3 regions of the Erwinia sp. LJJL01 genome follow, and region 3 is predicted to be linked to each of the others. Evidence: predicted binding sites of a transcription regulator. Region 3 holds the regulator's gene; each other region holds the start of a gene.
The links. The regulator PhoB, encoded in region 3, activates phosphate uptake and scavenging genes when phosphate is short. The targets are predictions, from matches to a motif close to CTGTCATAAAACTGNCNNAT.

Region 1 (9,810 bases), 910 kb from region 3:
TGGATGAAGATATCGCGCAGGAGCTGTTTGCCATGCAGCACGCCAACCCGGATATCTACACCAACGTCTATCGCGATGAAGAGTGGTTCCTTAACCGCCATCGTCCGGAAGAGGTGGATTTCTTCCGCGAATCAGACTTTAACTACCAGATTTTTCAGCCGGGCCAGCTGCAGACCGACGGTATCAGCAAGGTGTTCTTTACCTGCGCGATCCCTGAGCTGCTGGTGCCGCTGGAGCAGGCGCTGATGGCGCGCTGGGGCGACCGGGTAAATGTCAGCTTCTCGCTGCCGACCTGTCTGGAAGTGATGGCGGGCGGCGTGTCGAAAGGGCACGCGCTGGATGCCGTCGCAAAATCGCTCGGCTATTCGCTGCAGGAGTGCATCGCCTTTGGTGACGGCATGAACGATAAAGAGATGCTGAGCATGGCGGGTAAGGGCTGCGTGATGAGCAACTCGCATCAGCGCCTGAAGGATATTTTGCCGGAGCTGGAAGTGATTGGTTCAAATGCCGATCTGGCGGTGCCGAAGTATCTGCGCGAGCTGTTTGACGTCTAAGCTTTTAAAACGGGTCAGGCATGCCTGACCCCTACGTTTTATCGTCCTAAAAAATGCACCGCTTTATCCGGGAAGTCGGTAAACAGCCCGTCGACGCCGGCCTTGTGATAGAGCAGGTCATACAGCTGGTCGACATCACTGACATACGGCGGCAGCTGATCGGCGCGCACGGTGTAAGGGTGCACCACCATCTTATTCAGATGTGCTTCTTTGACCATGTCGGTGAAGCGCACGTCGCCGCGCTGCGATCCGTCCGCTATCAGCATGTGGTAATCTGGCCCGATACCGTCGGCATACTGCGCAATCGTCTTCATCGCGCCCGGTTTAAACATCCAGTCGTAGCTGTAGTTAACCCACTTGCCGTTCTGCTGCTCCTGGGTTTCATCCCATTTGGTATAGGCAATCAGCTGCACCAGCTTGAGGTTCATCGCGCGCTGCGGCTCCAGCTCAGTTTTGATGCGCTTCACTTCGTTATAGTCAAAGCACTGCAGATAAACCTTATCGTCCTTGCCGCTGTAACCGTATTGCTTCAGCACATCCAGCACCTTCGCCGAGATGTCTTTGCCCTCCTTACGGTGGAACCACGGTGCTTTGATTTCGGTATAGATACCGATGTTCTTGCCGGTGGAGTGGTTCAGACCCTGGATAAACTCCAGCTCCTCCTCGAAGGTGTGCACGCGGAAGTCCGATTTTCCCATCGGGAAACGACCGGGGAAGGTCTGCACTTTTTTGCCGTTCTCAATCTCAAACCCTTCGCTGAATTTGAGGCTTTTGATCTCGGCCAGCGTAAAGTCGATGGCGTAATAGCGCCCGTCGGGACGGGCACGCTGTGGGAAGCGCGTGGCAACATCGGTGACGCGATCGAGGTAGTGGTCATGCAGCACCACCAGACGATCGTCTTTGGTCATCACCAGATCCTGCTCAAGATAATCGGCACCCTGGGCGTAGGCCATCGCCTTCGCCGGCAGCGAATGTTCCGGCAGATACCCGCTGGCCCCGCGATGGGCAATCACGATGGGTGCGGTACTCGCGGCAGTAGCCGCGAGAGAGGTCGAAAGCAGTAAAGTTGCGATAACGTTTTTCAACATAATGGCGTCTCCTTTCAGCGAGTTTTCAGTGCCTGCTTGTGTTTGTTCTCACTTACCATGGTCATAAACAGCAGGATCACTGCCAGTACGCAGCCGCCGATCATCACCATAAAGCCGCCGTCCCAGCCGAAGAAGTCCACGGTGTAACCGACGATGGCGCTGGCCGCGACGGAACCGCCGAGGTAGCCAAACAGCCCGGTGAATCCGGCCGCCGTCCCTGCCGCTTTCTTCGGTGCCAGCTCCAGCGCATGCAGTCCAATCAGCATCACCGGGCCGTAGATCAGGAAGCCGATAATCGTCATACACGCCATATCAACGCCCGGATTGCCGGCCGGGTTCATCCAGTACACCACGGTGGCAATCGTCACCAGTACCATAAAGAACACGCCGGTGGCACCGCGATTGCCCTTGAAGACTTTATCCGACATCCAGCCGCACAGCAGCGTCCCTGGAATACCGGCGTACTCGTAGAAGAAGTAGGCCCACGAAGATTTATCCAGCGTGAAGTGCTTCACCTCTTTCAGGTAGGTCGGTGACCAGTCGAGGATGCCGTAACGCAGCAGATAGACGAACACGTTCGCCAGCGCGATATACCACAGCAGCTTGTTGGGCAGGATGTACTGCATAAAGATCTGTTTCGCCGTCAGCTCTTCTTCATGCTTTTCGTCATAGTCCGGCGGATAGTCGTTCTTATACTCTTCAATCGGCGGCAGGCCGCAGGACTGAGGGGTGTCACGCATTAAAGCAAAGGCAAAGATGGCGATAAGAATGGCGCCGAAGGCAGGCATATACAGTGCGGCTTTCCAGTCGTTAAACCACGCCATCCCCAGCAGGAACAGCAGTGGAGGGATCCCGCCGCCAACGTTGTGCGCGCAGTTCCACACCGACACGATACCGCCGCGCTCTTTTTGCGACCACCAGTGCACCATGGTGCGTCCGCACGGTGGCCAGCCCATTCCCTGGAACCAGCCGCACAGGAACAGCAGCACGAACATCACCATAATGCTCGACGTCGCCCACGGCACGAAGCCCATAAACAGCATCACCACCGCGGCCAGGATCAAGCCAGCAGGCAGAAATACGCGCGGGTTTGAGCGGTCCGATACCGAACCCATAATAAATTTGGAGAAGCCGTAAGCAATGGAGATCCCGGACAGGGCAAAGCCGAGGTCGCCGCGCGAAAAGCCCTGCTCAACCAGGTAAGGCATTGCCAGTGCGAAATTCTTTCGCACCAGATAGTAGGCGGCGTAGCCAAAGAAAATACCCAGAAAGATCTGCCAGCGCAGTTTGCGGTACAGCGGATCGACGCGGCTGTCATCGACACGCGGTTGATGTGCAGCAGGTTTGAAAATACTTAGCATGTAAACGGCCTCCCGTGGCTTATAAAACTGACACCCTGATGGATGTACAGCAAAAGGAACAAAATCCGGCCAGTGCAGGGTTAAATGTTCCATTTCGCGCACAGCCTAGTGGTTATCAGCACAAAGGACTGTGAAGAAGGGCGCAGATGTTACACTTTTATGACAAAGTGGCTATATGTGCATCACAAAATGATGAAATATTTTCGCAATGAAACGATAAAGCGTGATGACTATCACGTTTTGAGCGAGAGGGGATGCTGCGGTGTTCGTTTGGTGAGTGGTTATGTTCTAAATGGAAGATATGGCGAAGGGAAGATAAATGCGATTAACGCAGTCGGGCGTTAATCGCATCAGGCGTTAAGCCTGCGCTTTAGGTTTGGCCGGGCGAATTTTCATCGTCAGGCCTTTGAGGAAGTTACGCAGGATCTGATCGCCACATTCGCGGTAGTTTTTATGCCCCGGTTTACGGAAGATCGCGCCGATCTCTGACTGACCTACCGCAAAATCGGTGCTTTTCAGCAGCTCAATAATGTCGGTAGTTTTCAGGTCGAATGCCACGCGCAGCTTTTTCATCATGATGTTGTTGGTCATCTTGCGTTCGATAGAGGGCGCCGGGGCATCTTCGCTTTTGCCGCGACGCTCGAAAATCAGACCGTTGAGAAAGTAACCCATGATGACATCCGGGCAGGCGCGAAAACCGGGCTCTTCCTCTTTCTTCAGGAAGCTGGCAACTTCGGCTTCTGTTACTTCGCTCTCTGCCAGCGCCAGAATGCTTACCACTTTCGCATCGCTTAAATTCAGCATGTAACGCACGCTGCGCAGGACATCATTATTCGTCATAGGAACTCTCTTTCATTGAAACCATAGCAATGAGCGCATTATAGAGACAATTCGTGAGTTAAACAGGAAAAACCGCCAGCGGCAGGCTGGCGATGGTGTTACAGAGGATTGATCGCGGATAACGGCGTGCCGGGGCGTGAAGCGTCACGCACCAGCGGCAGGTGATCGCAGGCGTGCTGACGGGCGGAACGGATAAACGCCTCCACGATTGGCTGGCGCTGTTCGCCGTCGCGCACGGCGGCATACAGCCTGCTCCACAGGCCGTCCCCTAACGTTTTCGTCACCACCAGCCCCTGGTGTTCAAAACTTTCTACCACCCAGTGCGGCAGTGCGGCAATGCCCATCTGCGCGGAAACCATCTGAATCAGCAGCAGCGTATTATCGACGTTTTTCAGCGCCGGGCTGATGCCCGCGGGCTGCAGGAAATGGCGCCAGATATCCAGGCGCTGGCGCTGTACCGGGTAGATCATCAGCACTTCACTGGCCAGATCCTCCGGCGTGATGTGATCCTTCTGTGCCAGTGGGTGATCCGGGGCCAGCACCAGGCGTACCTCAAAATCAAACATCGGCGTATAGAACAATCCGCTGCGCGGCAGAATATCTGAGGTCAGGACGATATCCAGCTCGCCCTGCTGTAAAGCGGGCTGTGGATCAAAGGTCACGCCCGACTTGAAGTCCATCACGACCTGCGGCCAGCTCTGACGGAAGTTATTCAGCGCGGGCGTCAGCCACTGAATACAGCTGTGACACTCAATGGCAATGCGCAGCGTGGTCTGATGCGGCTCGTGGCATGCCTGAAGCGCGTGCTGGATCTGCGGCAATACCTGCTCTGCCAGCTGAAGCAGGATCTCCCCCTGTGGCGTAAAGCGCAGCGGCTGGCTTTTTCGCACAAACAGGCGAAAGCCAAGGCGCTGCTCCAGATCGCTGAACTGGTGAGATAACGCTGATTGCGTCTGGTGGAGCTGAGCGGCAGCGGCGGCCAGCGACCCGGTATTTCGCAGTGCCTGCAGCGTTCGCAGGTGCTTGAGTTCGATCATGAGAGTCCTTCACATCGACAGTGAACATTTTGCGCTTGTGGTGAATACACTACCTGCGGATTATAGCGGTGTAAACATCTGGATGGCTAAATGAGTCAGCCAGCCCGGTAAATATGGATTCTACGAGGCAAAACTGATGACTATTCTGAACCATACACTTGGATTTCCGCGTGTCGGTCTGCGCCGCGAACTGAAAAAAGCACAGGAAAGCTACTGGGCGGGTAACAGCTCTCAGGAAGCGCTGTTGGCGACCGGTCGTGAACTGCGCGCCCGCCACTGGCAGCAGCAGAAAGAGGCCGGTGTTGACCTGCTGCCGGTCGGCGATTTCGCCTGGTACGATCACGTCCTGACGACCAGCCTGCTGCTGGGGAACGTTCCGGCGCGCCATCTCAATAAAGACGGTTCAGTTGACCTCGACACCCTGTTTCGCCTGGGCCGTGGCCGTGCACCCGGCGGTGAACCGGCGGCGGCGGCAGAAATGACCAAATGGTTTAACACCAACTATCACTACATGGTGCCGGAATTTGTGCAGGGCCAGCAGTTCAAGCTGAGCTGGACTCAGCTGCTGGACGAAGTGGATGAAGCGCTGGCGCTTGGACACAAAATCAAACCTGTGCTGCTTGGCCCGGTAACCTATTTATGGCTGGGGAAAGTGAAGGGCGCCGCGTTTGACCGCCTGAGCCTGCTCAAAGCGATCCTGCCGGTTTACCAGCAGGTGCTGGCTGAGCTGGCAAAACGCGATATCGAGTGGGTGCAGATTGACGAGCCAGCGCTGGCGCTGGAACTGCCAGCCGTATGGCTTGCGGCCTTCAAACCTGCTTATGCTGCATTGCAGGGCCATACCAGACTGCTGCTGACCACCTACTTCGACAGCATCGGCCAGAATATCGATACCATTCGCGTACTGCCGGTGCAGGGCCTGCATGTGGACCTGGTGCACGGTAAAGACGATATCAACGCGCTGAACCGCCAGCTTCCGGCGAGCTGGCTGCTGTCGGTTGGGGTGATCAATGGCCGTAACGTCTGGCGTGCCGACCTCAGCCGCTGGTTTGAGCGCCTGCAACCGCTTGTCGCCGCCCGTAAGCAGCTGTGGATTGGCTCTTCCTGCTCGCTGCTGCACAGCCCGATTGACCTGAGCGTGGAGACCCGCCTCGATGACGAGGTCAAAAGCTGGTTCGCCTTTGCCCTGCAGAAATGCGCAGAGCTGTCGCTGTTGAGCCATGCGCTAAATAACAGTGACCCGGCCTCGCTGGAAGCCTGGAGCGCCCCAATCCGCGCCCGAAAATCCTCGACCCGAGTGCACAATCCGGCAGTAGGCCAGCGCCTGGCGGCAATAACCGCTCAGGACAGCCAGCGTAATCACCGCTATGCGGTGCGCGCGGAGGCTCAGCGCCAGCGCTTCCAGCTGCCTGCGTGGCCCACCACCACCATCGGTTCGTTCCCGCAGACCAGCGAAATTCGTGGCCTGCGCCTCGATTTTAAGCAGGGGCGTCTGGATGCTAACCACTACCGCACCGGTATCGCTGAGCACATCAAGCAGGCGATTGTCGAGCAGGAGCGCCTGGGGTTGGACGTGCTGGTCCACGGGGAAGCCGAGCGCAACGACATGGTGGAGTACTTTGGGGAAAACCTCGACGGCTTCATCTTTACGCAAAATGGCTGGGTGCAGAGCTACGGCTCACGCTGCGTGAAGCCACCGGTGATTATTGGCGACGTCAGCCGCCCTCAGGCCATCACCGTGGAGTGGGCAAAGTATGCCCAGTCGCTGACCAACAAGCCGGTGAAAGGCATGCTGACCGGTCCGGTGACCATTCTCTGCTGGTCATTCCCGCGTGAAGACGTTTCGCGTGAAACCATCGCTAAGCAGATTGCCCTGGCGCTGCGTGATGAAGTGGCAGACCTGGAAAAAGCGGGAATTGGCATCATCCAGATTGATGAGCCAGCGCTGCGAGAAGGGCTGCCGCTGCACAAATCCGACTGGGCCGCCTACCTGGAGTGGGCAGTGGACGCTTTCCGCCTGAACGCCGCCGTGGCGCAGGATGACACTCAGATCCACACCCACATGTGCTACTGCGAGTTCAACGACATTATGGATTCGATCGCTGCGCTGGACGCCGACGTGATCACCATTGAAACCTCACGGTCCGATATGGAGCTGCTGGAGTCGTTCGAAGAATTTGAGTACCCGAATGAGATTGGCCCGGGCGTGTACGACATTCACTCGCCGAACGTGCCGTCGATAGAGTGGATAGAAGCGCTGCTGCTGAAAGCGGCTCAGCGCATCCCGACTGAACGTCTGTGGGTTAACCCGGACTGCGGCCTGAAAACCCGTGGCTGGGCAGAAACCCGCCAGGCGCTGGCGAACATGGTACAGGCGGCGCAAAACCTGCGTAACGCCAAAGCGTAATTATCTGTGTTGTTGATGTGTATTTGGGGCGCTAAGCGCCCCCTTTTTTATGCCTTTGGCGCAACGCCATACTGTTTAAACCACGCCAGCATACGTTGCCAGCCGTCCTGGGCGGACTCGGCGTGATAGCTGGCGCGATAGTCAGCATTAAAGGCGTGACCGGCATCGGGATAGACAATAATTTCCGCATTCGCATTGGCTGCCCGCAGTGCCTGACGCATGGTTTCCACGCTCTCCTGCGGGATGCTGTCATCTTTACCCCCGTACAGCCCTAATACCGGGGCATTCAGATCGACGGCGATATCGACCGGCTGCTTCTGCTGCTTCATGGTTTTATCACCGACCAGCTTGCCGTACCAGGCGACGGCAGCCTTCAGCTGCGGATTGTGCGCCGCATAGAGCCAGGTAATGCGCCCGCCCCAGCAGAAACCGGTAATCGCCATATTGCGCATATCGCCGTCGTGACGCGATGCCCAGTTAGCCACATGATCCAGGTCGGCCAGCACCTGATTGTCCGGCACTTTACTCACCAGCTCTGAGAACAGGGTTGGGATATCGTCATATTCGCTCGGGTCGCCCTGGCGGAAGTAAAGCTCAGGAGCGACAGCCAGATATCCCTCCGCCGCCAGGCGGCGACAGATATCGCGGATGTGTTCGTGAACGCCGAAGATCTCCTGGACGACTAACACCACCGGCAGCGGGCCCGTGGCATTACGCGGTTTGGCGTGAAACGCCGGCATATTCTCCCCCTGAGTGGGAATCGAGGTTTCCCCGGAGATAATCCCGGCGCTGTCGGTAATAATTGTGGTGGCAGCCGTCGGCAGGACTGCGGGCGCAAAGCCTTTTTCGCTCAGTTCTTGAGTCATGTTATCTTCGTTTTTCATGGTTCTCTCCGTGCAGGCGCGAATGCAATCAGCTAACTATAGCCAGGAATGCGATGGGGTCAGAGCTTGAGTGAGGGTATCTCTTTATCACCTGATAAAGCTGAACCACAGGGCAAGTTGTGTCAAAGTGGCATGAGCAAATAATGAAATGTGATGCTGGTCACTATTTTCAGTGTAAGGCGTGTAACTTTCATTTTAATCAGCGACATTAATCACACTAAAGAGCGCCGTTATTCCTTACAGTAGCGCTTAATTACTATCCCCGCTTTCCGCGACAGGAGTTTGAAATGGCACATTCTGACGTTTTCCATCTTGGCCTCACTAAAGCCGATCTCCAGGGCGCGACGCTGGCCATCGTGCCTGGCGACCCGGAGCGCGTAAAGAAAATTGCTGCCCTGATGGACAATTCTGTCCACCTGGCTTCACACCGTGAATTTACCACCTGGCGCGCCGAGCTTTCCGGTAAGCCGGTGATCGTCTGTTCGACCGGTATCGGCGGTCCTTCGACGTCTATTGCCGTGGAGGAGCTGGCGCAGCTCGGCGTACGCACCTTCCTGCGCGTAGGTACCACCGGTGCTATTCAGCCGGACATCAACGTTGGCGATGTGCTGGTGACGACCGGTTCCGTACGTCTCGACGGTGCCAGCCTGCACTTTGCGCCGCTGGAGTTCCCGGCGGTAGCGGATTTCACCTGCACCACCGCGCTGGTCGATGCGGCGAAAGAGGCCGGCGCGCGCACCCACATCGGCATCACTGCTTCATCTGATACTTTCTATCCGGGCCAGGAACGTTACGACACCTGGTCAGGCCGGGTGGTGAGCCGCTTCCAGGGGTCGATGAAAGAGTGGCAGGAGATGGGCGTGCTGAACTATGAAATGGAGTCCGCTACCCTGCTGACCATGTGTGCCAGCCAGGGGCTTCGCGCCGGAATGGTCGCTGGGGTGATTGTTAACCGTACCCAGCAGGAGATCCCGGATGCGGAAACCATGAAAAAAACCGAAAGCGATGCGGTGAAAATCGTGGTTGAGGCTGCACGCCGCCTGATCTAAATTTCTCACTTTGCGGGCAGCGTCTGAAAGCTGCCCGCAAACCGCAACCGCCCCCTCATTTATCTGCGTACCCTCTCCAAAATTTCTCCTAAGCCCGTGAGCAAGTTGCTTTTTATCTGGACATTTATACAGTGCGCCTCTATTTTTCCCCTGTCAGGGTTTCAGCAGGAGAAGCAGGGTGGATCCAACAATCGTTTATAGCGCAGGTATCGGTCTGGTCGGGCTACTGGCAGGGTGGCTGTTCGCCTCTTATCGCAGCCAGCAGCAGCTGGCGAAGGGCGAGACGGAGCGACAGCTGCTGTTACAGGCGTCTGAGCAGGCGCAGGCTGAACGTCAGCGCTTACAGCAGCAGCTTGAGGCCCAGTTACTTGTCCATAAGCAGAGCGAGCAGGAGCTGCGCCAGCTGCACGCTGCGCATGCCGCAGCCGGTGAAAAGCTACAGCACCTCGATCACTGGCGCGCAGAGAGCGACCAGCTCACGCGTGAATTGCGCACTCAGCTGGAGATCAACAGCGCCCAGGAGGCGGAGCTGCGTGAAGTTACCATCCGCCTGGAAGAGACGCGCATGGCGGCTGAAGAGAAGCAGCGCC
Region 2 (9,810 bases), 1.4 Mb from region 3:
CAGCGCATAAGTGCTGCCCAACGTGACGCCGTTGAACATTTGCTGCAGGAAGTAGAGAAACTGCTCGGACATACCTTAATACCTTACGAATCAACCCACACTGAAGACAATGACGCCTGGCATACATCACCAGGCGTCATTATCCCAAAAGCCCGATTTATTTAACGGCGGTTGATGAACCATCAGCGTGCCATTTAAATACGCCGAACTCGAAGCCTTTCAGGTCGCCCTTCTGATCCCAGCTCAGGTCACCCATTACGGTTGGCACCGGCGCACCCTCTTTCAGGTTTTTAACGATAGCGTCTGGCTCTTCACTTTTGCTGCGCTCCATGCCCGCGGCCAGGGATTGCAGTGCGGCATAGGTAGTCCAGACGAAGGGACCGGTTGCATCCTGTTTTTTCGCTTTCAGCGCGTCAACCACCGGTTTGTTAGCCGGGACCTGGTCGTAGCGTTTTGGCAGCGTCACCAGCATGCCTTCAGAGGCTGCACCGGCAATATTAGACAGAGAAGCGTTGCCTACGCCTTCAGGACCCATGAACTGCGTTTTCAGACCGGCCGCACGCGCCTGGCGCAGGATCTGGCCCATTTCCGGGTGGTAGCCACCGAAGTAGACAAAGTCGACGTTCTCTTTCTTCAGGCGAGCCACCAGGGTAGAGAAGTCTTTATCACCCGCGGTGATCCCTTCAAACATCACCACGTTGCCGCCGCCTTTTTTCAGGCTCTCCTGCACGGAGCGCGCCAGGCCTTCACCGTACTGCTGCTTGTCGTGGATCACGGCGATGCGCTGGGGTTTCACTTCATTCAGAATGTATTTTGCCGCAGTCGGGCCCTGGTCAGAGTCGAGGCCAGTGGTGCGCATAATCAGCTTGTAGCCGCGGGAAGTCAGGTCAGGAGCCGTTGCTGCTGGCGTAATCATCAGCACGCCTTCATCTTCATAGATGTCGGAAGCGGGCTGAGTCGAAGAGGAGCACAGGTGGCCGATCACGTAACGGATGCCGTCGTTGATCACTTTGTTAGCAACCGCAACCGCCTGTTTTGGATCGCACACGTCGTCATATTTCACCGCGACCAGCTTGTCGCCGTTAATGCCGCCTTTGGCGTTAATGTCTGCGATCGCCTGCTGAGCGCCGGTCCACTGCATATCACCGTACTGGGCAACCGGGCCGGACATGGCGCCAACTACCGCGACTTTAATATCTTTTGCTACTGCTGCACCGCTCATTGCCAGAGCCATACAGCCAGCTAACAGCGCTTTACCTTTACTGATCTTCATCCTGACTACCCCATCTGTTGTGATTGCTTGCTATTTATTTGTCGGTGAATAGCGATAAACGCTTTGCCTTTGAACGAGTTAGCATAATTCCCGACAGTTTTTATCAATAAGGCTTTAATTTTCAGGTTATTAAACAGGAATATTCTGCTGTAAATCAACTGACAGATTCAGTAAATAGCGGGTGCCGCAGGACAATCCACTAACAGCAACGGTGGCAAATTCGCCAACTAGCCAGCGCATTATGCTGGCTTTCTGCGCAGAGAATAACGGTTTACTCGGTAAACCATTTGAAACGCCCGCACATCGCCTCGTTTTCGTACAGAAAAACTAACACGCTATAGTATGGTCAACTTCGCTACAATATGCCTTTCTCATGACCGGGTTATTCTGATGAAACTGACTATCATCCGCCTGCAACAGTTGTCTGAGCAGGATCGCAGCGACATAAAAAAAATCTGGCCGCAGGCGAATATCGCGGCGCTGGAAAGCGAACTGAATGAGGTAAAGCAGCTGTACGCGGCGCGTTTTAACGATCGTCTGCTGGCGGCAGTGCGCGTGACCCTCAGCGGCAGCGCAGGAGAGATGCAGCAGCTTGAGGTACGCGAGGTGACGCGGCGGCGCGGGGTGGGTCTCTATCTGGTGCAGGAAGTGATGGCGCAGAACCCGCAGGTTACGCAGTGGGTAATGAGTCAGGATGGCAGTTCAGCGCAGCAGGTGATAGCCGCGTTTATGCAGGCAGCGGGATTTAATCGACAAGCTAATAGATGGATAAAGATGTAAAAAAGGGGCCCTGCAAGGGCCCAAAACAATACAACGCCAGGGAAAGGAAAGAGGGTTATTCCCTCTCAGGCATTTCCGCCCGCTCTTCAGGCGCAGACTCTTTCTCTTTGCGCATCGGTTGAGGGTGAAGATGAGCAAATCGCCGGACATCCTCCTGCGCCATCTCGGCCCGGAACGGGTTATGCAGCCTTTCGATATCCATTAATTAAGCCGGTACGCCAGATTTACGGTTTTAACTGAACCCATCTCGCTCAATTTAATAAAAACGTAATGCAACGCGTGCTGAGTACCCCAAATATCGATGTAGTCATTACGATCTTCTGCTGCTAACTTCAGCTGATGTTTTTCCCGTAGCCGGGCATAGTCATACCATTGCCGCACGCTGCCAAAACGATGATGCCAGTCGTGGCATACCAGAGAGCCCTGAACGATAAGCATCCGGCACGGCAAATGGAAAAACAGATGGGTGAATGTCCAACGTATCCAGTCTGCGGTAAAGCGTAAGGAAAAATCTGGCGGACAGGCACTCCCGCAAAATCTGCCCAGACAATTTTTAATATGACTGTCGCGCACGCTTTCGCCCTGTTGACGTAAACACCAGGTATGTTCAGTTAAAAGATGCAGCAGAGAAGCAATTTGATAAACCAACACGTAGGGAATAACAATATTCAACAAGAAGAACCCGTACCCATAAGTTAACGCCAGCCAGATTAGCACTCCCCACCAGCAAAGGGACATTGCTCGTCGCCAGATCGGCAAATTTACCAGGTTGGATTTCAGCCGACCATAAAGAAACGTCAGATAAAATTTCGGGCTCAGCAAAGTCAACAACAGATTGATATATTGCTGCCTGACTTTTATACCCGGTTTGAAACCCAACTGATAAATTGCCGCTAAGTCGCGGTCCTCAAACGTTGAGAATGCCGCCCCATGATGCTCATAAACATGAAACTGACGATAGGAATCATAAGGCTGAACGATCAAAATCGTTGATAATATTTCACACAGGATCCTGTTGGCCCGCTGGCTGTTAAACAGATGCCCATGCACCCCATGGTGGATAATCGTTGCCACAATATATCTGGCACCCGAAGCTGCAAATAAGATGCCCGTCATGTAGATGACGCTCTTCACAAGCAGCGACAGGCTGCCAAACCAGGCCAGTGACGTCATGATACTCCCCACTATCATCCACGACAGGGACCAACAGATCATCTCAACAGAATGGGATTGCCATAGCTGTGGACGGCCATCAATCTCTTTCCCCGTCAACCAAGTCCAGACGCCCTGAAAAGGAAGGATGCGGTAAGAATCTCGCATCTGTACAGAGTGCGTAGAACGACAAAAATTCCTTTTATTGAGTGTCATACGATGCTCCAAGAAATGAGATAAAATACGGAAAGACATAGCAGGACTGACAAAATCATATTTCGCACAAAGAGGGCAATGACAATTCCTGCCATCGCTCCATATAAATAAGGATTGGAGGTGAGCGCCCTTATTTCGCCATCGTTAAGCAGAATAATCGGCCCACATATTGCCGTTAGCAGGCAGGGCGCTGAATATTTCAATGCTTCACGTACTAACGAGGGCAAGCGCACAGGCACCCTCGGTTCCAAAAAGACGTAGCGGTTAAAAAACACCACGGCAGCCAGAGTGAATAACAGTATCCAGCTCATGCTTCTCCTCTCGTCAGGCGGGCATATATTACTGAGCACAACATGCCGCTCAGCCCGGCAATGACAATTGCCCCTTCAATCTGAAACACGCTAAGTATCATCGATAACAGCAGGGAAACCAGCACCCCGCATAACACGCTGAGATTTTTAATCATCGGCACGACAATGGTAATAAAAGTGGCCACGATGGAGAAGTCGAGGTGATAACGCTGTAAATCAGGAACAGACGAAGCCATGAAAATGCCCAGCAGGCTAAAAAGATTCCAGCAGAGGTAAAAGGTCAGCCCAGCACCGATCAGATAGCCCGGCGTTAACGCCACCTGCTGTTTTTCAGCGCAGCTCAACGCGAACAGCTCGTCAGTTAATAAGAAACCTATCGGTAATCGATAACGTTTCAGAAAAAATGACACCGTTTCTCGTAACGTCAGACCGTAAAGAAAATGCTGTGAGGTGATAAAAAATACGGAGAGGATAATGGTAGGAATGCTCGCCCCGGAAAGCAGTAGCCCCAGTGTGACGAGCTGTGCCGCGCCAGCAAAAACAACCGCTGACATAGCAATACTTTGCGGCATTGTCAGCCCTGACTGCACCGCCATCGATCCCGCCAGGACTCCCCATGGGACCACGGAAAGGCAAAGTGGCAGCATGTTAACCACGCCACGAAAGAATCCGCTGTTGCTCCGCATGCTGGTATCAGCAAATGATTTGCAGGGCGATGTCTCCATTTTTACCCATTCCGCTCTCTACGAATTACGTGGCGTCAGGTTAGAGAAACGGGTAATTAAAATATTGAACAAAATTGCCGGGAGGAGAGAGACCAAACTAGCCAGGAAAGCGTAATGAGCGGATAAACTCTCCGGGAGTGACGCCCATCGAATTTTTGAAATGACGGGTGAAATGGCTCTGATCGGAGAAACCACAGCGTGCCGCAACAGCGGGGATCGTCTCACCCTTAACCAACAGCTCACGCGCTTTTCGAAGTCTGGCCTGGATTAACCAGCCATGCGGAGGCATTCCCACAACCTGCTTAAACTGGCGCAGAAAATGCCAGGGACTAAGCTGCACAAGATCTGAAAGCTGTTTCAACGACCAGTTTTGCTCCGGGCAGGCAGTCATCAGGTCCTTGACCTGAAGGATCATCGATTTTGCGCAGGGTAACTGACCTGGAGACGTGGGCGTACGGCTGTAGCGCATGATCAGCCAGCAGACGGCCGTGAGTAGTAATGACTCTTTCAGCAGACTATTGCCCGCAACAGGCAACATATTAAAGACGAGTTGTAGCTGGGCGGACAACCCGGGATCGTGCACTACCGCATCAGGAAACCACGGAATGATCCCTTGCTCATGCCTCAGATCGCCAGTGATCTGGCGCAGCAGTTCGGGGTGAGGATATATTGCCCGATATGCCCAGCCATTCTCGACTTCAGCACATCCCGTATGCACTTCATCGGCATTGACCAGAATGATATCGCCTGTGGGTGCAACGTGCTCCCCTCCCCCACGCCAGAAGCGTTGGGCGCCTTCTTCGATCACGCCGATACAGAACGTTTCATGTACGTGTCGCGGAAAGCGCCGACGATAGTACCTGGCTTCAAGCATATCGAGACCATCAAATTCATCCAGATGATGCATTGTGGCCTGCTCTTTTGGCTCTTTCTCCTCCACCATACGTTCTTACTCCCTGTCAGAACCTGGAACAAAATTGCTGATAGTTGAAAAATATTTATGTTTTATTTTAGGCAGTATCGCACCGCAAAGCCAGCACGACACAAACGCCATACAAACAAAAACACCGCCTGACAGGCGGTGTTGATCAATGTGCTGAAGAAAATACTGAACGACTGCGGTTACGCTTCGATAGCCAGACGCAATTTCTTCATCGCGTTCTTTTCCAGCTGGCGCACGCGCTCGGCGGAAACGCCATACTGGTCAGCCAGCTCCTGCAGCGTGGTTTTGTTATCATCGTCCAGCCAGCGGGCGCGGATGATGTGCTGGCTACGTTCATCCAGCCCCTGCATCGCATCGCTCAGCTTATCGGCGGCGTGATCTTCCCAGTTATCCTCTTCAATGCCGTTAGCAAAGTCAGAAGATTTATCCTGCAGATAAAGCATTGGCGCCATGGAGCGGCCTTCGCCTTCGTCATCCGGCGTTGGGTCAAAGGTCATGTCCTGGGCCGCCATACGCGACTCCATTTCACGCACGTCTTTACTGCTGACGCCCAGCTCACGCGCCACCATTTCCACTTCGTCCTGGTTAAACCAGCCTAAACGCTGCTTGGTTTTACGCAGGTTAAAGAACAGCTTACGCTGTGCTTTGGTGGTGGCGACTTTCACGATGCGCCAGTTACGCAGCACGTACTCGTGAATTTCGGCTTTGATCCAGTGAACGGCGAATGACACCAGGCGCACACCCACTTCCGGGTTGAAACGGCGCACGGCTTTCATCAGGCCGATGTTACCTTCCTGAATAAGGTCTGCCTGCGGCAGTCCGTAACCGGAATAGTTACGAGCGACATGAACAACAAAGCGCAGGTGAGACAGGATCAGCGTTTTTGCTGCTTCCAGATCGCCCTGGTAATGCAGCCGTTCAGCCAACGCTTTTTCCTCTTCTGCCGTCAGCATAGGCCAGGCATTAGCCGCCCGGATGTAAGAATCCAGGTTGCCTAAAGGAGCAATAGCTAAAGTTTGCATATCTTTGGTCATTCAAACCCTCTCTGTGTTAAGCAAATTACCGCGTCATTCCGTGAACCGCCCATAAGACTACGTGAACGGACAGCAGAAGCAAACGCAATCTGTGCTAACGATGTTACCGATTACTGATTAAGACGCTAAAGTTATCCACAAGTTCAATTCAGGCAGTGGATATTTTACAAACAGCATGCTGTGCGGACAAGAGGCCAGAATTGCAGGGGGAAGTGACAGTTTGATGAACTTCCTCTGCGGCTAACGTTCACGCAGCAGAGGAAGATTATATCAAAAAAACGTGTACATGGGTTACTGCGGCGTAAATCGACGTAAATGTTGCACCGTGGCCAGCCACGCGGCTATCCAGCCAATCATCGCGGCAATCAACAGCAGCAGCAGGCTCTCATCCCACGCCAGGCCATGCAGCGCGAAGGTGGTGCCAAACACCGAAGCCACCTGCGTCACCACCGATTCAAGACGCAGCACCAGCACCTGCGACAGCACCAGCGACAGCAGCGCACCGGCAAAGCCGAGCATCGCGCCGCCGTACAGGAACGGCCGCAGGATAAAGCCGTCGGTGGCGCCGATCAGCTTCTGCACGTTGATAGTGTCGCGCCGCGCAAAGATGCTCAGGCGCACGCTGTTACCGATCACCAGGAACACCGCGATAATCATCAGGACGCCAATCATCGCTGCCACCTGGCCTACCAGCCCGGTCAGCGCCGCAAGGCGGGCAAACCAGCTGTCATCCATCTTCACTTCATCAATGCCCTGCACTTTCGACACGCGGTCGCGCAGGCTGTTCATGGTGTCGGAATTCTGGAAATTGAGCTTCGGTGTGATAATCGCCACCGCCGGCAGCGGGTTCTGCTCCAGCATATCCATCGCGCCGCCAAAGCCGGACCAGTTACGGAACTCGCCCTGCGCCTCTTCACGCGACAGATAGTTAACTTTTTCCACGCCCTCTTCTTTCTTCAGCTGCGCGACCACGCTTTCGGCGGCGTCGTCATCCAGCGTTTTGCTGAGGTAAACCGTCAGCTGCGGGGCCGGGTACCACTGCTCTGCGGCCTGGCTGACGTTCTTCCAGACCATGTAGCAGACGCTCGGCAGCGTCAGAGAGATAGCGATAACCATCACCGTCAGCAGCGTCGCCAGCGGCTGGCGCCACATATCAGACAGCGAACCGTGCATCGCATAGCGCCACTGCTCCTGCCAGCCGCCCTTCAGCGCTTTGCTTTTTGACGGCTGCTTCTGCTTCACCGCTTTGGCTGCCGCCGGGCGCGGATTACGTTTATTCACCACGATGACCTCCGTGCAGACGTCCCTGGTTGAGCGTCATCAGTCGATAGTTACGGCTGCCGATCAGCCCCATATCATGGGTCGCCATCAGCACGGTAACGCCGACGCGGTTAAACTCTTCGAACAGGCGCAGAATGCCTGCCGACAGCGCTTCATCAAGGTTACCGGTCGGTTCATCCGCCAGCAGCACCGCCGGTTTGTTCACCACCGCACGGGCAATGCCCACGCGCTGCTGCTCACCGCCGGACAGCTGGATAGGAAAACTTTTCGCTTTGTCGAGCAGGCCCACTTTATCCAGCGCGGCCGACACGCGGCGGCGGATATCTTCCCCGCTCGCCCCGGCGATGATCAGCGGGATAGCCACATTGTCATACACTGAGCGGTCCATCAGCAGATGGTGATCCTGGAAGATCATCCCGATCTGGCGGCGCAAAAACGGCACTTCACGGCTTTTCAAACGGCTGATGTCGTGGCCGCCAAACCAGATATGCCCGGCGCTCGGGCGCTCAATGCCACAGATCAGCTTCAGCAAGGTACTTTTACCTGCCCCGGAATGTCCGGTCAGAAACGCCATTTCACCGGGACGCAGATGAAAATCTACCCCCTGCAGCGCTTGCCGACCGCCGAGATAAGCCTTACTGACTTGTTCAAAGCGAATCATCCTAATTAGTCCTCTCGGGCAAAAAGTGCCTCAATAAAATCGTCAGCCTTAAACGATCGCAAATCTTCAATACCTTCGCCAACGCCGATATAGCGAATAGGAATGTTGAACTGGTCCGCCACCGAGAAGATCACGCCACCTTTCGCCGTACCGTCCAGCTTGGTGAGGGTGATCCCGGTCAGGCCCACAGCCTCGTGGAACAGTTTAGTCTGGCTGATAGCATTCTGGCCGGTGCTGGCATCAATCGTCAGCATCACCTCGTGCGGCGCCTGGTCGTCGAGCTTCTTCATCACGCGGGTGATTTTTTTCAGCTCTTCCATCAGGTGCGCTTTATTCTGCAAACGCCCGGCGGTATCGGCGATCAGCACGTCCACGTGGCGCGCTTTGGCGGCCTGGATGGCATCAAAAATCACCGACGCGGAATCCGCACCGGTATGCTGCGCGACCACCGGAATATTGTTGCGCTGGCCCCACACCTGCAGCTGTTCAACCGCTGCGGCGCGGAAAGTGTCGCCCGCCGCCAGCATCACCGACTTCCCTTCGGCCTGGAACTGACGCGCCAGCTTGCCGATGGTGGTGGTTTTACCCACGCCGTTCACGCCAACCATCAGGATAACAAACGGGGTTTTACCGCTCACATCCAGTGGCTGTTCCACTTTAGAGAGGATGGCGGCCATATCGGTTTTCAGCAGGCCGTACAGCGCTTCGGCATCGCGCAGCTCTTTGCGGCTGGCCTGAGCGGTGAGGTTGCTGATAATACGGCGGGTGGTTTCCATCCCGACGTCGGCAATCAGCAGCTGCTCTTCCAGCTCTTCAAACAGGTCGTCGTCAATTTTCTTACCGCGGAACAGGCTGATAAAGCCGGAACCGAGGTTTTGACGGGTCTTCACCAGGCTGCGCTTCAGGCGGGCAAAGAAGCCCTCTTTACCTGGGCGCTCCTGCTCGACCACCGCCGCTGCAACCTCTTCAGCTTCTTCAGGCTCTTCAGCCTCTTCAGCGCTCTCTTCGATGATTTCGGCGGCCAGCGCTGCGTCAACCGACTCCGCTGCCAGCGCGGCGGCTTCAAGCGACGCGTCGTCAATCACCTCTTCTTCAGCGGCAATCTCTTCCGGCAGGATCTCTTCTTCTACAGCGGTAATCACCTCGGGTTCTGGGGTCACCACGACAGGCTCAGGTTCAGCCGCTACCGGTGCTGCAACCACACGCGCTTCTTCCGCCTGCTGTTCCGCCACGCTCTGCGTGACCGCCACAATCTCTTCTGCCACTTTTTCAGGGGCAGGTTCCGGCTCGGCTAGCGATGTTGATGGCGCGTCAGAGGCAGGGGTTGCTTCAGCAGCCGGTGTGTCTTTAGCAACGGGGGTATCGGCAGAGGGCTGCTGTTCTAACGTTTCTTTTACCTCTTCCTCAGGCGCTTTCTCGTCACGCCCCAGGCCC
Region 3 (9,810 bases):
GCTTTGCCACTGCTGCTCCAGCTCTGCGGCCTGGCGCTGCAGCTCGTCGGCTTCCTGCTGCTGGCGCTCCTGCAGCAGCTGTTGCTGCTTCAGCTGCGCGGCGAGGGCGCTGCCCTTATCTTTCAGCTCGTCAACTTCGCGCTTTAACGCCTCCAGCCGCTGCTGGTTTTCGGACAGCACCAGCGCCTGATACTGCTCCACCGCCGGATGCGCAGTGGATCCGCACAGCGGGCAGGGCTGCCCCTGTTCCAGCCGCGCGCGATGCTGCTCGAGATCGGCAATCTGCTGCTCCAGCTTGCAGCGCTGATCTAAATCCTTTTGATGCTGATGCTTCTCTGCCCACTGGGTGCGCAGGGTGTGTAACTGCTCACTGCTTTGCTGGATCTGCTGCGCCAGCTGCTCTCTCTCCTGCTGCAGGCGCGTGCTGCGCGCGTGCATCTGCTGCCACAGCGGGATCAGCGTCGCCAGCCGCAGCCGCTGTGGCCGCTGCCGGGCAAACTGCGCCAGCGCGCTGCGCAGCGCGGCTTCCGGGTGCTGCTGCTGTAACGGGGCCAGCTGCTGCTCGGCCTGGGTCAGGTTGTGCTGCGCCGTGGCCAGGTTTTGCTGCTGTGGCGCCTGCTGCTGCTGCAGCTGCAAACCGGCCTGTTCCAGCTGCTGCACCTGCTGCTGCTGGGCCTGCACGCGCTGGTGTAGCGAGGTCAGTGACTGCTCACTTTCCTGCTGCTGGCGGAAGCGTTCGCGCCACAGCGGCAGATGCTCGCCGTAGTGCTCAAGCTGGGGATGCGCGCTGCGCCAGGCGTCGAGCTGCTGCTGCTGCGCCTGCTTATCCTGCTGAAGCTGCTGGTTTTTGACGCTTTCCTGCTGGCGAAGCTTAAGCGCTTGTTGGTACTCACTTCGCTCTTGCGTCAGCTGTTGCAGCTGCTGTTGCAGGCTGGCGAGCTGTAAATCGAGCGGCAATACCTGTTCGGCGATCAGCGTTTCCTGCTGCTGGCGCTGCGCCTGGTGCTGCTCCTGCGCCGCCACCGCCTGCTGCTGTTGCTGAGCGGCGGCGCTCAGGGACTGCTGCGCCTGTAACAGCTGCTCATCAAGCTGGCGGATGTTGCCCGTCAGCTGCTGTTTCTCCTGCTGTAATCGCTCCAGCTGCTGCAGCTCCTGCACCTTTTGCTGCTGCTGTTGCTGCCGGGAAGTGAGTACCTGCTCATCGGCAAGTAGCTGTGCCAGCTGGGCGTTGAGCGCCTGCTGCTGCTCTTCATTCAGCAGTGACATGCCGCCCGCCTGAGCGCGCAGCGTCTCCACGGCGACCCTGGCCTCTTTGTGGCGCTCAAACACCGCCGCAGAGAGGCGACCGTAGATCTCGGTGCCGGTCAGCTCTTCCAGCAGCTCGGCGCGCTTGTTGGCATCGGCATTGAGGAAAGCGGCGAACTGCCCCTGTGACAGCATCATCGATTTGGTAAAGCGCTCGAAGTCCAGCCCGGTCAGGCTGGCGATCATCTCCAGCTTGTCCTTCACCTTATCGGCGACAATCTGATTGTCATCACAGCGCGCCAGCTCGACGCGCGGGGCCTGTAAGTTGCCGTCGGCGGCGCCGCGCGCGCGGTTCTGGCTCCAGAAAGCGCGCCACGCCACGCCTTTGACCTCGAACTCCACTTCTGCCAGGCACTCGGCGGTATCGCGCGTCATCAGTTCATTCTGCGACTGGGTGATGCCCTTCAGGCGCGGGGTTTCGTGATACAGCGCGAGGCAGATGGCGTCGAGCAGGGTGGTTTTACCGGCGCCGGTCGGGCCGGTGATCGCGAACAGGCCGTTGCTGGCAAAGGGTTCCGCGCTGAAGTCGATTTTCCACTCGCCCTTCAGCGAGTTGAGATTTTTAAAACGCAGGGTCAGGATTTTCACTGTGGCTGCTCCTCATGGCGCACCGCTTCCAGCGTCTGCGCAAACAGCAGGCTGGCGCGCTGCAGTTTCTCCGGCTGCTCGCTTTCCAGCGCCAGGCGGCGGCTGAACACCTCCTCCACGCTCAGCTCGCTCAGGGTTTCGTTATTCTGTCGGGCGAGGGTCTGTTCGCGCTGCTCGCGGCTGCGGCGCAGCAGCACCACGTCTACCGGCAGCGCGGCGGTCAGCTCCTGAATGCGGCGCTGCAGCTCGCTGAGCCAGGAGTCGGTGACGATCTCAATATCCAGCCAGATGATTTTGCCGTCGCCAGCCTCAGGCAGCGCCGCCAGCTGCTGCTCAATCTGCTCCAGCGAGCCTTTAATCATCTGCATCGGCTGGAACAGCGGGATCGGCAGCGCTTCGGCTGAGGCGAATTTCCCGTCGATAAAGTCGACCATAAACACGCTTTTCGCCTTGCCCAGCTCGTCAAAACTGAGCGGGATCGGCGAGCCGCTGTAGCGAATATGGTCGCTGTCGGCAATGCGCTGGGCGCGGTGAATATGGCCAAGGGCGATGTAGTCGGCGGGCGGGAAGCAGTCGGCTGGAAACGCATCCAGCGTGCCGATATAGATATCGCGCACCGCATCGCTTTTGGTTACGCCCATGGTGGTCAGATGGCCGGTGGCAATAATCGGCAGCGGCAGGTCCAGCGCCGCGCGCTGGCTTAACGCTTCCAGCCAGCAGCGCTGGTAGTGTTCAGTAATCGCTTCCAGCAGGCTTTGCTGTTTCTCGCGCCCCGACTGGCCGCTCTGGCTGCGCAAGATATCGCGCGGGCGCAAAAACGGGATGGCGCACAGCAGCGCACCCGGCGATCCGTCGCGCTTATTCAGCATCAGCACCTGCTGGCGGATATCGTCGCTGGCGGCGGCGATCACCCGGGTATTCAGGCAGGCCAGCAGCTCGCGCGATTCGTTGAGCGTCGCCACCGAGTCATGATTACCGCCGAGCACGACCAGCTGGCAGCCGGTCTGCTGCAACTTCACCACAAAGCGGTTATACAGCTCGCGCGCGTAGCTCGGCGGCGAGCCGGTATCGAAAATATCCCCGGCGACAATGATCGCATCGGCCTGCTGCGCCTCCGCCTGCTCCAGCAGCCAGTCGAGAAAAGCCTGGTGCTCGGCCGCCCGGCTTTTGGTGTAGAAAAACTGGCCGAGATGCCAGTCAGCGGTGTGGAGGATGCGCATATAACGTCCTGTCAGCAGAAAAACGTGAACCCGATTATAAACAGGCTAAACCGATCGGCCTGTTTTTTTTAAATCGCGCACAATTTCAGGGGGTGCTTTTTTCATAAAAGTGTCATAAAACTGACGCATAATGGCGCCGCATATCCCCGTGAAAGCCGTCAACAGCAGCAGGAGTAATAATGCCTAAGCGCATTCTGGTCGTGGAAGATGAAGCCCCAATCCGTGAGATGTTATGTTTCGTCCTTGAACAAAATGACTACCAGCCGATCGAGGCCGAGGATTATGACAGTGCGGTCAATCTGTTGATCGAACCCTGGCCGGATTTAATTCTGCTGGACTGGATGTTACCCGGCGGTTCCGGCATCCAGTTTATTAAACACCTGAAGCGCGAAGCGATGACCCGCGATATTCCGGTGATGATGCTGACAGCCCGGGGTGAAGAGGAAGATCGCGTGCGCGGCCTGGAAGTGGGCGCTGACGACTATATTACCAAGCCGTTCTCACCGAAAGAGCTGGTGGCACGCATCAAAGCGGTGATGCGCCGCATCTCCCCGATGGCGGTGGAAGAGGTGATTGAGATGCAGGGGCTGAGCCTGGACCCGTCATCGCACCGCGTGATGTCCGATACGCAGCCGCTGGAAATGGGGCCGACCGAATATAAACTGCTGCACTTCTTTATGACGCACCCCGAGCGCGTTTACAGCCGCGAGCAGTTGCTAAACCATGTGTGGGGCACTAACGTATACGTCGAAGATCGTACCGTCGACGTCCACATTCGCCGCCTGCGTAAGGCGCTGGAACTGACCGGGCACGATCGCATGGTGCAGACGGTTCGCGGAACAGGTTATCGTTTCTCTGCACGCTACTGATCGTTCACGCTGGAGTCTGAACCGTGCTGGAACGCCTCTCCTGGAAGAGATTATTGCTGGAACTGCTGCTTGCCGGTCTGCCCGCGCTTATTCTCGGGCTGCTGGTGGGCTGGCTGCCCTGGCTGCTGTTAGTCTCAGTGCTCTGCGTGCTGGGTTTTCACTTCAACAATTTATTGCGCCTCTCCCACTGGCTGTGGGTTGACCGCAGCATGACGCCACCCAGCGGGCGCGGCAGCTGGGAGCCGCTGTTCTACGGCCTGTACCAGATGCAGGCGCGTAACCGCCGCCGCCGCCGTGAGCTTGGCCACCTGATCAAACGTTTTCGCAGCGGCGCCGAATCGCTACCGGATGCGGTGGTGCTGACCACCGAAGAGGGGACGATATTCTGGTGTAATGGCCTGGCTCAGCAGATGCTTGGCCTGCGCTGGCCGGAAGATAACGGTCAGAACATCCTTAACCTGCTGCGCTACCCGGAATTTACCCGCTATCTGCGCCAGCGCGATTTTTCCCGCCCGCTGACGCTGGTGCTTAACAGCCACCGCCACCTCGAATTCCGCGTAATGCCCTACAGCGAAGGGCAGTGGCTGCTGGTGGCGCGCGACGTCACGCAGATGCACCAGCTGGAAGGGGCGCGCCGTAACTTCTTTGCCAACGTCAGCCACGAGCTGCGCACCCCGCTGACGGTGCTGCAGGGCTACCTGGAGATGATGAACGACTCGGTGCTGGAGGGCACGCTGCGCGATAAGGCGCTGCACACCATGCAGGAGCAGACCAAACGTATGGACAGCCTGGTGAAACAGCTGCTGACGCTGTCGCGCATTGAAGCAGCGCCGGCGCTGGATCTGCAGGAAAAAGTCGACGTGCCGATGATGCTGCGCGTGCTGCAGCGCGAGGCGGAAACCCTCAGCAATGGCCGCCATGAGATCCACTTCCAAACCGACCCGCAGCTGCGCGTATACGGTAATGACGAGCAGCTGCGCAGCGCCATCTCCAACCTGGTGTATAACGCAGTGAATCACACCCCGGACGGTACGCGCATCGATATCAGCTGGCTGCGCAGCAGCCACGGCGCCGAGTTCAGGGTGAAGGATAACGGGCCGGGAATTGCCGCTGAGCACCTGCCGCGCCTGACCGAACGCTTCTACCGGGTGGATAAAGCCCGCTCAAGGCAGACCGGCGGCAGCGGGCTGGGGCTGGCGATCGTCAAACATGCGCTCAGCCACCATAATGCGCGGCTGGAGATCAGCAGCGTGCCGCATCGTGAGACCTGTTTCAGCTTTCATCTGCCGCCGAGGTTGATTGTCACTGCCGAACTGGCTGAGAATGCCCTGCGATAAGACAACCGGATCTGACGTAATGAAAAAGCGAATCGCCCTGGCACTCCTGCTGGTGGCTGCCTGCTCCCACGCCAAAGAGGGGATGCTGGCGGGCAATCTGACCAGCGTCGGCTCTGACACCCTTGGCAACCTGATGGCGCTGTGGGGCGAGAATTTTAATCGCCTCTATCCCGGGGTGAATGTGCAGATCCAGGCCGCGGGATCGTCAACGGCACCGACCGCGCTGGCGGCGGGCGCCGCCCAGCTGGGGGCGATGAGCCGCCCGATGCAGGCGGTGGAGCGCCAGCTGTTTGAAGACAGCTACGGCTACCCGCCGCTGGCCGTGCCGGTGGCGATGGATGCGCTGGTGGTGGTGGTGAATCAGGATAATCCGCTGGTCGGGCTGAACGCGCAGCAGCTGGATGCCATTTTCTCCATTACCCGCCGCTGCGGCGCGCGCTCCGAGCCGAAAACCTGGGGCGATCTGCAGCTGAATCAGCCGGGCTGGGCGCAGCGCGGGCTGCAGCGCTTTGGCCGCAACTCCGCCTCCGGCACCTGGGGTTTCTTTAAGCAGCAGGCGCTGTGCAACGGCGATTTCCGCAATGATGTCGGTGAGTACCCGGGTTCTGCTGCGGTGGTGCAGGCGGTGGCCGCTTCCCTGAACGGGATTGGCTACGCCAGCGCCGGCTTTCATATCAGCGGGGTAAAGATTGTGCCGGTGGCGCGCGAAGGTCACGACTGGATCGCGCCGAGCGCGGAGAATATTCGCAGCGGCCGCTACCCGTATGCCCGCCCGCTCTATATCTACGTGAATAAGGCGCCGGGCAAACCGCTGGAGCCGTTAACCGCCGCGTTTCTGCGTTTAGCGCTGTCGCCGCAGGGGCAGGCGCTGGTCAGCCAGGCCGGGTATCTGCCGCTGTCGGATGCACAGATGACCCAGGCCAGAGCGATGTTGGCACCCTGATTCCCCGCCTGACAGGTGAGGCATGCCTCGCCCCTACATACGCTCTGGCGTAGGGGGCAGGCATGCCTGCCCCGTTGTCATTTCCGCATAATGAATTTATTTCATGCGTGATGAAATTTCCTCGTTTGCCGTGGCAGGCCTCTCATGACACTCTTAGTGACAGACATATAGACGTCCAGAAGTCTATAAATAACTTCACGTAATTGTTACGACACTAAATTACGCGCCCGCTAAGGCGTAATCAGGAGCAAACTCATGACTCATCCTACCCATTACCGTGCTGAAGTCGTTGGCAGCTTTTTACGTCCGGCCGCCATCAAGCAGGCGCGCAAGCAGTTTGAAGCGGGTGAAATCAACGCGGCAGCGCTGCGCAGCATTGAAGATGAAGCGATCCGCCAGGTGGTGGCGCAGCAGCGTGCCAGCGGTTTGCAGGTGGTGACGGACGGCGAATTCCGCCGCGCCTGGTGGCACTTCGACTTTTTCGACGGTCTGGACGGCGTTGAGCGCTATGAGGCCGAGCAGGGGATTCAGTTTAACGGCGTGCAGACCAAGGCGCGCGGCGTAAAAGTGACCGGCAAGCTGGGCTTCAGCAACCACCCGATGCTGGAGGATTTCCGCTTCCTGAAGAGCATCAGCGGTGATGCTGTTGCCAAAATGACCATCCCAAGCCCGAGCGTGCTGCACTTCCGCGGCGGGCGCAAAATGATAGATGCGGAAGTGTATCCGACGCTGGATGCCTATTTCGACGACCTGGCGCAAACTTACCGCGATGCGATCAAGGCCTTCTACGATGCCGGTTGCCGTTATCTGCAGCTTGACGACACCGTGTGGGCTTACCTGTGCTCGGACGATCAAAAGCAGCAGATCCGCGAGCGTGGCGACGACCCGGAAGCGCTGGCGCGCACCTATGCACGCGTACTGAACCAGGCGATTGCAGGCAAGCCGGACGATCTGACCATTGGTCTGCACGTCTGCCGCGGGAATTTCCGTTCGACCTGGATCTCTGAAGGCGGCTACGAGCCGGTGGCGGAGATCCTGTTTGGCGGCGTCAATATCGATGCGTTTTTCCTTGAATATGATAATGAGCGCTCGGGGGGCTTTGAGCCGCTGCGCTTTATCAAAAAGGGCGACCAGCAGGTGGTACTGGGCCTGATCACCACTAAGACCGGCGAACTGGAAGCGGCGGAAACCGTGGAGCAGCGGATTAAGGAAGCCGCACAGTTTGTCAGCCTTGACCAGATTTGCCTGAGCCCGCAGTGCGGTTTTGCCTCGACCGAAGAGGGCAACAGCCTGACGGAAGCGCAGCAGTGGGCCAAGCTGCGCCTGGTGGTGGATATCGCTAATCGCGTCTGGTAACCCGTGCAGCAAAAAGTGTACAGGGCGCGTATTTGCGCGCCTTTTGTGCATATGAGGCGATGTTAATGCAGAAAATAAGCGCGATGGGAGTAAAAAACATACAAATCATGTAACGCCTTTTTTGCAGAAGATAAAGATATGCACTGCTTATGCAGTTTTTTGCGCTATATCATCCTGCTTTTCCGATCCCGTATTGCCTTTCTCCCCTATAAACGTTCTACTTAGCCCCGTTTTTTCGCAATCCCCTGCATACAGAGAATAACCTGCTCAGAATCGCTGCCTGTTCGAACAATAAACGGTGTAATTCACTGCATTGTTATGATCTGACGACGTTTTTAGAGCAAGCGGGGCAGATGTATTACAGCATCACGACTTTTAACATCACCACAGGCAACACGATTCTTATGACGCATCGTTTAACTTCTAAAGACATTCTGGCGCTGGGCTTTATGACTTTTGCCCTGTTTGTCGGCGCCGGAAACATTATTTTCCCGCCAATGGTCGGGATTCAGTCCGGCGAACACGTCTGGATTGCCGCCCTGGGCTTCCTGATTACCGCGGTAGGCCTGCCGGTGATCACCGTGATTGCGCTGGCGCGCGTCGGGGGCGGTATTGATGCTCTCAGCTCACCAATCGGTAAAGCTGCGGGCCTGGTGCTGGCTACCGTCTGCTACCTCGCCGTTGGCCCGCTGTTTGCCACGCCGCGTACTGCCACCGTGTCGTTTGAAGTGGGTATTGCCCCGCTGACCGGCGACGGCCCGCTGCCGCTGTTTATTTACAGCCTGATTTACTTCGTGCTGGTGATTGGCATTTCACTCTACCCGGGCAAACTGCTGGATACCGTTGGCCACGTGCTGGCACCGCTGAAAATTGTCGCGCTGGCTATCCTCGGCGTTGCGGCGCTGCTGTGGCCTGCGGGCGGTCTTGCACCGGCAACCGCTGACTACCAGCGTGCGGCGTTCTCCAGCGGTTTCGTCAATGGTTACCTGACCATGGATACCCTGGGCGCGCTGGTGTTTGGCATCGTGATTGTTAATGCTGCCCGTTCGCGCGGTATCAGCGAGGCGAAGCTGCTGACCCGCTACACGGTGATTGCTGGTCTGATTGCCGGCGTGGGCCTGACGCTGGTCTATCTGGCGCTGTTTAAACTTGGCTCAGACAGCGCGGCTATCGTCGATCAGAATGCCAATGGTGCCGCTATTCTGCATGCCTACGTGCAGCACACCTTCGGTGATATGGGCAGTTTCTTCCTTGCGGCGCTTATCTTTGTCGCCTGCATGGTCACCGCAGTTGGTCTGACCTGTGCCTGTGCTGAGTTCTTTGAGCATCATTTGCCACTCACCTATCGCCAGCTGGTGTTTATTCTTGGCTTGTTCTCGATGGTGGTATCCAACCTCGGCCTCAGCCAGCTAATCCAATTCTCAATTCCAGTGTTAACTGCGATTTATCCGCCGTGCATTGTGCTGGTACTCTTGAGCTTTACGCTGCGCTGGTGGAATAAGAGTACGAGAATTATTGCGCCAACTATGCTGGTCAGCCTGCTGTTCGGTATCGTTGATGCAATTAAAACCACCCACTTTAAAGACGTGCTTCCTGCCTTTACCCAAAATCTGCCGCTGGCCGATCAGGGTCTGGCATGGTTGCCGCCTTCACTGGTGATGCTGGTATTGGTAGCCGTGTACGATCGTATTTCTGGCCGCCAGTCAGTTACTGCGCATCAGCAATAGCGTTGTAAACTTTCCCCTTTTCCCCTTTGGAAAAGGGGAATCGACAGGTGGAAATATGACAAGTACAACACTCAAAAAGGGACTGAGTACCCGCCATATTCGTTTTATGGCTCTGGGTTCGGCTATCGGCACCGGGCTGTTTTATGGCTCGGCAGATGCCATCAAAATGGCCGGTCCCGCCGTTCTTCTTGCTTATGTTATTGGCGGTATCGCCGCGTATATTATTATGCGTGCCCTCGGCGAAATGTCGGTCAATAACCCTCAAGCCAGCTCTTTCTCTCGCTATGCACAAGACTATCTCGGTCCACTCGCCGGCTATATTACAGGCTGGACCTACTGCTTTGAAATCCTAATTGTAGCCATTGCTGATGTGACCGCATTTGGTATCTATATGGGCGTCTGGTTCCCGGATGTGCCGCACTGGATCTGGGTGCTGAGCGTGGTGCTGATTATTGGTGCTATCAA

Region 1: the regulator PhoB is predicted to act here: its motif matches at 3,150-3,169, upstream of glpT (glycerol-3-phosphate transporter).
Region 2: the regulator PhoB is predicted to act here: its motif matches at 6,645-6,664, upstream of rpoH (RNA polymerase sigma factor RpoH).

The regions. Positions count from the first base shown of each region.
Region 1 covers NZ_CP178576.1:2,134,828-2,144,637, forward strand. The annotation lists gene yigL (sugar/pyridoxal phosphate phosphatase YigL) at 1-554, shown strand, start outside; gene glpQ (glycerophosphodiester phosphodiesterase) at 593-1,642, opposite strand; gene glpT (glycerol-3-phosphate transporter) at 1,657-3,003, opposite strand; gene ACLI4M_RS10765 (DUF1456 family protein) at 3,361-3,843, opposite strand; gene metR (HTH-type transcriptional regulator MetR) at 3,942-4,880, opposite strand; gene metE (5-methyltetrahydropteroyltriglutamate--homocysteine S-methyltransferase) at 5,017-7,287, shown strand; gene ACLI4M_RS10780 (dienelactone hydrolase family protein) at 7,335-8,171, opposite strand; gene udp (uridine phosphorylase) at 8,459-9,220, shown strand; gene rmuC (DNA recombination protein RmuC) at 9,399-9,810, shown strand, end outside.
Region 2 covers NZ_CP178576.1:1,606,390-1,616,199, forward strand. The annotation lists gene livH (high-affinity branched-chain amino acid ABC transporter permease LivH) at 1-72, opposite strand, end outside; gene ACLI4M_RS08355 (branched-chain amino acid ABC transporter substrate-binding protein) at 158-1,273, opposite strand; gene panM (aspartate 1-decarboxylase autocleavage activator PanM) at 1,664-2,053, shown strand; gene ACLI4M_RS08365 (fatty acid desaturase) at 2,255-3,226, opposite strand; gene ACLI4M_RS08370 (AzlD domain-containing protein) at 3,418-3,732, opposite strand; gene ACLI4M_RS08375 (AzlC family ABC transporter permease) at 3,729-4,418, opposite strand; gene ACLI4M_RS08380 (AraC family transcriptional regulator) at 4,555-5,400, opposite strand; gene rpoH (RNA polymerase sigma factor RpoH) at 5,580-6,434, opposite strand; gene ftsX (permease-like cell division protein FtsX) at 6,726-7,718, opposite strand; gene ftsE (cell division ATP-binding protein FtsE) at 7,708-8,376, opposite strand; gene ftsY (signal recognition particle-docking protein FtsY) at 8,382-9,810, opposite strand, start outside.
Region 3 covers NZ_CP178576.1:3,047,316-3,057,125, forward strand. The annotation lists gene ACLI4M_RS15055 (AAA family ATPase) at 1-1,893, opposite strand, end outside; gene sbcD (exonuclease subunit SbcD) at 1,890-3,113, opposite strand; gene phoB (phosphate response regulator transcription factor PhoB) at 3,293-3,982, shown strand; gene phoR (phosphate regulon sensor histidine kinase PhoR) at 4,006-5,319, shown strand; gene ACLI4M_RS15075 (PstS family phosphate ABC transporter substrate-binding protein) at 5,339-6,262, shown strand; gene ACLI4M_RS15080 (cobalamin-independent methionine synthase II family protein) at 6,518-7,618, shown strand; gene brnQ (branched-chain amino acid transporter carrier protein BrnQ) at 8,023-9,345, shown strand; gene proY (proline-specific permease ProY) at 9,401-9,810, shown strand, end outside.